Regions from separate parts of the Caldanaerobacter sp. genome, predicted to be linked through region 2. Evidence: riboswitches for the same ligand, from Rfam matches in the RefSeq annotation. Region 2 holds a riboswitch; the other holds the start of a gene.
The links. Region 2 has a riboswitch for S-adenosylmethionine ahead of ACPLVE_RS04775 (homoserine dehydrogenase). Riboswitches for the same ligand answer to the same signal wherever they lie in the genome.
Positions count from the first base shown of each region.

Region 1: it holds a riboswitch for S-adenosylmethionine, as region 2 does, so the genes downstream of both, ACPLVE_RS02520 (methylenetetrahydrofolate reductase) here and ACPLVE_RS04775 (homoserine dehydrogenase) in region 2, are expected to answer to the same signal.

Region 1 is NZ_JBNATX010000003.1:48,383-52,962, forward strand. It holds gene ACPLVE_RS02515 (homocysteine S-methyltransferase family protein) at 1-1,627, opposite strand, end outside; gene ACPLVE_RS02520 (methylenetetrahydrofolate reductase) at 1,640-2,545, opposite strand; SAM riboswitch class I at 2,607-2,706, opposite strand; gene glgP (alpha-glucan family phosphorylase) at 3,208-4,580, shown strand, end outside.
Region 2 is NZ_JBNATX010000010.1:1,419-5,998, reverse strand. It holds gene ACPLVE_RS04780 (homocysteine synthase) at 1-920, opposite strand, end outside; gene ACPLVE_RS04775 (homoserine dehydrogenase) at 946-2,226, opposite strand; SAM riboswitch class I at 2,307-2,415, opposite strand; gene rd (rubredoxin) at 2,554-2,712, shown strand; gene ACPLVE_RS04765 (universal stress protein) at 2,814-3,956, shown strand; gene ACPLVE_RS04760 (Na+/H+ antiporter NhaC family protein) at 3,975-4,580, shown strand, end outside.

The sequences.
Region 1 (4,580 bases), on a different contig from region 2:
GATTAACAATAGCTGTAGTAAGCCCATAAGCTGCGGCCATCGCCAAAAAAGCAGAATTTATCAACTTCCTCTCTGGAAGCCCAAATGAGATATTGCTGAGCCCCACCACTGTATTTACTCCCAAATTCTCTGTTATTTCTTTAATCGCCTCTAAAGTTTCCACAGCAGCTGACTGTTCAGAAGAAACAGTAAGGACGACAGGGTCTATTATGACATCCTCTTCGGGAATTCCGTACTCCTTAGCTTTTTCTAATATTTTCTTAGCATTTTCAACTCTTTCTTCCCTGTCTTTGGGCAAACCCTTTTCTCCCACAGTCAAACCCACGACACAGGCTCCATATTTCTTAACTATCGGCAGGATCTCCCTTAAGCTTTCTTCTTTAGCATTAACCGAATTTATTATAGGTCTACCTCTTAAAACTCTTATTGCCTTTTCTATAGCTGCCACACTTGTGCTATCCAACTGTAAAGGCAAATCTACAGCATTGGCTACTGCAAAAGCCACTTTAGGAAGCATCTCTTCTTCCTTTATTCCCGGAACTCCAACATTGACGTCCAGTATTTCTGCACCGCATTTTTGCTGCTTTAAAGCTTCTTCAACAGCCAACCCAACATCTCCGTTAACAAGGGCTTCACTTAATTTCTTCTTGCCGGTAGGATTGATCCTTTCTCCTATAACTCTCAAAGGATATTCTTTCCCTATAAAAACTGTGCGCGTATTAGAAGAAACAGCTGTGAATCTGTTTTCTATTTTCTTAGGTTTTAAACCATAAACTGCTTCTTTAACAAGCTTTATATAATAAGGATTAGTTCCACAACATCCTCCTACTATGGAAGCCCCTTTTTTCACAAGTTGTGGAAAGAAACTCGCGAATTCTTCCGGCTTTAAATCGTAAACCGTTTTGCCATCTCTTATAACAGGCATTCCTGCATTTGGCTGAGCTATTATAGGAATGCGAGCCACTTGAGCCATCTTCTCCACAACATCCACCATTTTATCTGGACCTGTTGAACAATTGACCCCTATAGCATCAAGCCCCAGCCCTTGAAGGCTTACCACTACAGTGACTGGGTCTGAGCCCATTAGAGTTCTCCCATCTTCTTGGAATGTCATTGTACATATCACTTTCAATTTCGTATTTTCTTTCGCTGCTAAAATCGCAGCTTTTGCCTCTAGCATATCTGACATTGTCTCTATAAGCACTATATCCGCCCCTGCTTTTTCTGCCGCAACAACTACTTCCTTGAAAACCTCATAAGCTTCATCAAATGTCATGTCTCCAAAGGGCGCAAGAAGTTCCCCTGTTGGACCCACTGAAAGAGCTACTGGTAGATCTTTCGCTGCTTTCCTTGCAATTTCCACTCCCTTCACTACGATCTCTTCTACACGATCCTCCAAGCCATATTTTTTAAGTTTTATCCTATTTGCCCCAAAAGTGTTGGTCTCTATTACTTCAGCTCCTGCCTCAACATAACCTTGGTGTACATCAAAAACTATCTCCGGCTTTTCCAAATTCATATATTCTGGGCATTCACCCGCTTTAAGTCCCCGTTCTTGAAGTTGGGTACCCATAGCACCGTCAAACACTACTACTCTATCTCTACACTCCTTAAAAATGTCTATCAAATCATGTCCCCCCTACTTTGTCTCAACTTCTTTTTCCACTAATGGCATTTCTTCTATCCGCGAAAGTATCTCAAAAACGAAGTCCACACTTCCCATAGGCATCACGTGAATACCTGCAACCCTATCTTTTATCTCTTCAATGAATTCGACAGCTAGTCTCAATCCCTCTTCTTTTCCACCCTTTTCGAGTTTTTCTAATATCCTTTTAGGTATTTCTATCCCAGGTACTTTTTCTATCAACTTTAAAGCCATTTTATAGCTCTTCAATGGAAGAACGCCAACCAAAATAGGCACCTTTACTTCTTTTGCCTTATCTAAAAACTTAAAAAGAACTTCTTTATCATATACCGGCTGAGTCTGTATAAATTCTGCTCCTGCTTCCACCTTTTGATAAAGTTTCTCTATAGCTTCTTTCCTTAGGTCATTAGGATTAGCGGTTGTTCCTGCACAAAAAGAAGTGGGAGAATCAATCTTATTTCCATTATAATCAACGCCAGAATTCAAGGCCCTTATCATCCTTAAAAGCCCAATAGAATCTACATCGTATACGCCCTTTGCTTGAGGTGTATCTCCTAACAGAGGGCTATCCCCTGTTAATGCTAATATATTTCTGACTCCCAAGGCATAAGCCCCTAAAAGCTCTGATTGAAGCCCTATAAGATTTCTGTCTCTGCAAGTCAAATGAAAAATAGTTTCGATATTGAGATGATCTTGAAGTATGTGCGCAAGAGCAATGGGACTCATCCTCATGTTTGCCATCGGAGAATCGGTTATATTAATAGCGTCCACTATCCCTTTTAACTTACGTGCTTCTTCTATAGCCTTGGTTACTTCAATCCCTTTTGGCGGAGAAATCTCCACGGTTATCACAAATTTCTTTTCTTTAAGTTTATTACACAACCTATCATTTTTCAACATCTATGCCCCTCCTTTTTAAAAATAAAAAAGTCCCTTCGCTAAAAGAAGAGACTCCAAGAATCTCTCATCTTTCAGCGAAACCGCTGCAGGAATTGGCACCATGCACTAAGGCTGGTTGCCGGGTTTCATCGGGCCAGTCCCTCCACCTCTCTTGATAAGAGATTTTAAAGTATTAAATTGTTAAACTATTTAAACTATATGATACTATGGATTAACTCCTATGTCAATAGAAATTTTTTAGTCCTCTCTAAAGATTTTGCAGGCCTTTAACTTTTTTAAAATAAATCTGTAAATTTTTTATGTTATTTGCTATACTATGATTGTAAAGAATATAAATTTTCGAGAAAGGAATGTTTTTCATGTTCTCATCTCTTATTTTTGGTATCCTTTCTATTGCATCAATTATACTTTACGGTTTAATCTGGTGGAAAATTTTTGATAAAACTGGTTATGGAGGAACATATGGCCTTTTGATGTATATACCTATTGTGAATTTTATAATGCTTTTAGTATTAGCATTCACTGAGTGGCCCGTACATAAGATATAAAAATTATTGAGCAATAACACTATTTTTATTTTTAATAGCTTGTGCAAGCCCTTGCATAACTAAAAGTTTAATATTATAATATACTTAACTACTGCACAAATAAGGAGGATCAATATGGAAAATAAAAAACTTCCGAGAGTAGCTTATTTTTGTATGGAATACGGCCTTGAGTCAAATTTCAAACTTTACGCTGGAGGTTTAGGTATTCTAGCAGGGGATTACCTTAAAGCTGCAAAAGAAATGAATCTCCCAGTAGTAGGAATAGGAATACTCTGGAAACAGGGCTATACTGAACAACACATTGGTGAAGATGGATATCCCTATGATGCATACCGCAACTACACTCGAAATTATGACTTTTTGAAAGACACGGGAGTGAAAGTAAAAGTAAAAATAAGAAATAAAGATGTGTATTGCAAAGTATGGCTGGTAGACAGTTTTGATAACGCCCCTCTCTATCTTCTGGACACAGACATCCCCGAAAACGGCGACAGATGGATAACCGGACAGCTTTACGGCTGGTTTGGTGAGGAAAGGGTTGCACAAGAAATCGTACTGGGAATTGGTGGTGTAAGAGCTTTAAGAGCTTTAGGAATAGATGTAGACATATATCATTTCAACGAAGGTCATGCTGCATTAGCAGGAATCGAACTCATAAGAGAAAAAATGGAAAACGAAGGGCTAACTTTTGAAGAAGCCTGGGAAGCGACTCGCAGGGAAATAGTATTTACTACTCATACTCCTGTAAAAGAGGGGAACGAATCCCACGACCTAGAACTTTTAATGTACATGGGTGCCAACAACGGGCTTACTATAGAACAGATGGCTCAAATCGGTGGAGTGCCTTTTAATATGACGGTGGCTGGATTAAGGCTTTCTAAAATTGCAAACGGCGTATCCAAGCTACATGGTCAGACCGCCAATAAAATGTGGGAGCATATAGAAAATAAAGCGCCAATAATCTCCATAACCAATGGAATCCATAGAGGTACCTGGGTAGACGAAAGAATTATAGAAGCCTACAAAAAAGGTTCTGGACTTTTAGAAACCCATAACCTTCTTAAAAAAGAATTAATAGACTTCGTATATAAAAAAACAGGAGTAAAATTGGATGCAAATAAACTTCTCATAGGCTTTTCACGAAGAGCAGCTCCTTATAAAAGAAGTGATTTAATCTTTACGAATGAAGAAATTATAGGGAAATATTTAAAAGAAAAAGACATACAAATAGTATTTTCCGGAAAGGGCCATCCGCTGGATGATGTAGGAAAAGAAATCGTGGCAAGAATAGTATCCATGGCAAAAAAATATCCTGACAGTGTAGTATTTTTGGAAGACTATGACATGACCATTGGCAAGATGTTGACAAGAGGAGCAGATGTATGGCTAAACAATCCAAGAAGGCCTCTTGAAGCAAGCGGAACTTCTGGCATGAAGGCAGCGATGAATGGAGTTTTAAACTTGAGCATTCTTGATGGTTGGTGGCC
Region 2 (4,580 bases):
AGAAATTCTGCCACGCGAAGTGCATTATAACTATGCCTTTCCATCCTGAGTGCAAGTGTCTCAAGCCCTTGAACGAACAAAAAAGCGTTAAAAGGCGAAAGAGCTGCCCCCAAGTCTCTTAAAAGCTGCACTCTCGCTTTGACTATATAAGCCTTCTCTCCAAACTCTTCTACATATCTTATCCCATGGTAAGAAGGGTCTGGCTCTGTAAGCTCTGGAAACTTGCCATTCGCCCAATTAAATTTTCCAGAATCCACAATTACACCTCCAATAGAAGTACCGTGCCCTCCTATAAACTTTGTAGTTGAGTGAATTACTATGTCTGCGCCAAATTCTATAGGCCTTGAAAGATATGGAGTTGCAAAAGTATTATCTACAATAAGGGGTATACTTGCCTCGTGAGCTATTAATGCAATTTTTTCTATATCCGCCACATCAATTTTGGGATTACCAATCGTCTCTACGTATAAAGCTTTGGTCTTCTCCGTTATTTTTTCTCTAAAATTTTCGGAGTCACTTGGATCTGCAAACTTCACATTTATACCAAATTTCTTAAGGGTAGAGGCAAAAAGGTTATAAGTCCCGCCGTAGAGATTCGTAGAAGCTACAATCTCATCTCCAGCCCCTACAATATTTGTAATAGCTATAGTTATAGCAGCCTGCCCTGAAGCTACTGCCAGCGCTCCTACTCCCCCTTCTAATGCAGCCATTTTCCTTTCAAAAGCGTCTACAGTAGGATTCATCATCCTTGTGTAAATATACCCGTCTTCCTTTAGAGAAAATAAGTCTGCTGCATGCTGCGTGCTCTTAAAGGCAAAAGAGGTAGTTTGGTATATTGGCAGCGCTACTGCACCGGTAGTAGGGTCAGGTTCCCATCCCTCATGAATTGCTATAGTAGAAAAACCATATCTTTTTCTCATGCTTTTTCTCCTTTCATACAAATTTTTACATTATTTCCGCCAGGTTTTCAAACTCGCTTTTCTCTTCGAAATTTTCCTCAGCTAAAACTTTAAAAACAGCATCTATTAAAGCTACTTTTTCTAATTGTTCTTTTAGCCCTTCCACTGTTCCATTTATCTTCACTATAGCGGTAAAACTATTCCCACCAAATGATGAGTTTTCAATAGATACCCAATTCCCCCTGATAAGTTTTAAAACTTCTTTTAAGCCATATACATTATCTTTTTTGAGCTTCAGCCTTATATAAAAGGTATCAGTAAAGCTTTCTTCCCTAAAGTTAACTCCTATGACTTCAGATTTACTGCCCAGTTTATAATTGATGAGTATATCTATCAGATCAGCAACTATTGCATCTCCAGTAGGAAGTTCCCCTGCTCCCCTTCCTATAAAGACATATTCCCCAAAGCCATTTCCTTTAAGTATTATCGCATTATTGACTCCTTTTACCTTTGAAAGCAAACTATTTTCCGGAATCAAAGTAGGCTCTACTCCCGCCGAAATATAGTTTCTAAATTTCTTCGCCCATGCAAAAAGTTTAAACTCATACCCCCATTCTTTTGCCCTTTCTACGTCTTCCTCTTTGATTTCCTCTATGCCCTTTCGAGGTATAATTTCTACCGGAACCCTCACACCAAACACTTTTTTTATAAGTATGCCAAGCTTAAATGTAGCATCCAAACCTTTTACATCATAATCCGGATTAGCTTCAGCATAACCTAATCTCTGTGCTTCATTAAGAGCTTCTTTATAGCTTTTCCCTTCTCCCATCTTTGTGAAAATGTAATTAGTAGTCCCGTTTACAATGCCACCGATAAAATCTATCTCATCTGTAATTTTTAGCCTGTCTATCTGATGAAGTATAGGAATGGCTCCACCTACACTGGCTTCATACTTTAAATACACTCCTTTTTCTGCTGCAATGCTCCCAAGCTCTTCACCATACTTTGCGATAAGCTCTTTATTCGCCGTAATTACATGTTTGCCAGAGAAAAGAGCCTTTTTCACATATTCATAAGCAGGAGAAATCCCTCCTATTGCCTCTATCACTACCTTTATTTCTTCATCCTCTAAAATATCTCGAGGGTCATTGGTCAAAAACTCTGTTGCATTTACTTTTCTCTTCTTGTGTAAATCCTTCACAAGCACTTTCTTTATCTCTGGATAAAATCCCGTACTCTCCTTGATATATCCTCCTCTAGAGTTAATTATTTTAAATACTCCTGTTCCAACAGTTCCAAGTCCCATTAACCCAATCTTTACCCTCATTTTGCACCTCCAGAAAATTTTTTAGGCCCTCTTCAATGAGAAGAGGGCCTTTCGTAATCTCAAATTACACAAAGCCGCTCCTCTCATCTCTCAGGTTGGATTATCCAACCTGCAGGAATTGGCACCAAGCACCTATGTGCCGGTTGCCGGGTTTCATCGGGCCAGTCCCTCCACCACTCTTGATAAGAGGATTGAGTCATTTTATTAAATTTTATGCGTTGTAATCTATATTATCACTTTGAAACTTTAAAGTCAAGAAAAAAATTCTTCCTTGTTTTTATTCCTAATTTTTGCTATAATAAATAAAAATGAAAAGGGGGAACTCTCATGGAAAAATGGCAGTGTACCGTATGTGGATACATATATGACCCAGAAGAAGGGGACCCATCACAAGGAATTCCGCCAGGCACGCCTTTTGAAGAGCTACCAGAAGATTGGGTCTGCCCTGACTGTGGCGTAGGAAAAGATATGTTTGAAAAGATGTAGGGAGCAGAGCTCCCTTTATTTTATTGATTTTTTCTAAAAATGCTATTATAATTGTAGGCAGTTACTCTACTAAAACTTTCTGGAGGGTGTTTACCTTTAACATGAATAGTGGGTATAGAAGACTTACTCCTGAGGAAGCTTTGGAAATCGTAAAAAAAGAACAAAGGGGAAAACTAAAAATATTCTTGGGTTATGCTCCCGGGGTTGGAAAAACCTATGCAATGCTAAATGAGGGTAACAGACGACTTAAAAGGGGCCAAGACGTAGTAATAGGCTACGTTGAAACCCATGGCAGAAAAGATACAGAAGCACAGATAGGAAACCTTGAAATAATACCCAGAAAAAAGATTGAATATCAAGGTATGATATTAGAAGAAATGGATGTAGATGCCATAATAGCCAGAAAGCCAGAAGTAGTCTTAGTTGATGAACTCGCTCACACTAATGCTCCGGGTTCAAAAAATAAAAAGAGGTATGAAGACGTACAAGAAATCTTAGAACACGGGATAAATGTGTTAACTACCCTAAATATACAACATATAGAGAGTTTAAATGATATAATTCAACAAATAACAGGTGTCGCAGTAAGAGAAACAGTACCTGACAGCATAATAGATAATGCAGACGAAATAGTTGCGGTAGACTTGACTCCAGAGGCTCTTATAAACAGACTTAAAAGAGGGGATGTCTACCCCTTAAGCAAACTGGACGAATGTCTTTCTAACTTTTTCAGAAAAGGAAATTTAAGTGCTTTAAGAGAATTAATGTTAAGACTCACCGCTGAAGAAGTAGATTTAGAATTAGAAGAGTATATGAAAGAGCACGGAATAGAGGATACATGGGAAACAAATGAGAAAATAATGGTATGCATAACGCCAAATCCTCTATCTAAAAAACTCATACGAAGAGGTGCAAGAAGGGCGAGAAGATTTAAATGCGACTGGGTTGTCGTGTACGTGGACTGCACTCATTTTTTGGCCCCAAAGTTGACAGAACAAGATAAAGAAGTATTAGAAAGTCATTTCATGCTCGCAAAACAATTAGGTGCAGAAGTATATACATTAAAGGGTAAAAGTGTCTCTGATGAACTTTTGAAATTCGCCAAAAAAATGCATATAACCCAAATAATAATTGGTCATTCTCAAAGATCCTGGTTACAGAACCTCTTTAGAGGGTCAACTGTAGTAAAGCTAATTAAAAAAGCAAAAAACATTGAAATACATGTTATTCCTTATACCAAATAAAAACAAGGGGTAATGAAAATGCAAAGCAAATTTGGGCTTTCTCTTTTTATTTTTCTGTTTACTCTTTCTACAACTATGACGATGGTTTTATTTTTCCATAAACCACCTTACATTCCTCTTTTTATAAGTTATTTGTTTGCTTTTTTTGTACTTTTAAAACACTTTTCTTTTAAAGAACTGGCAAACATGTCAATAAAAGGTGTAAAAAGGGGAATAAATGTTATGATAATACTTCTTCTAATAGGCGCACTGGTCGCTCTCTGGAAACAGAATGGAACACTCCCTGCTCTCATATACTACTCTTCTAAATTCCTCAAACCTCGTGGATTTCTTTTGACCTCTTTTACAATAACTTCATTGATATCCATGATCCTGGGAACCGCCGTAGGCACAGCCAGTACTATTGGAATAGTGATAACTGGTCTTGGTCATGCCTTTGGATATCCCCTGCCCGTAGTAGCGGGAACAGTCATATCTGGTTCTTTTATAGGAGATAGAACGTCCCCTTTAGCCGGAAACGTGGCTCTTCTCTCTGATATGAGCGAAATACAGCAGACAAACGTGTTAAAATCTTTATTTAGGACTGCAATTCCTGTATTTATAATTACAGCCTTTTTGTATCAC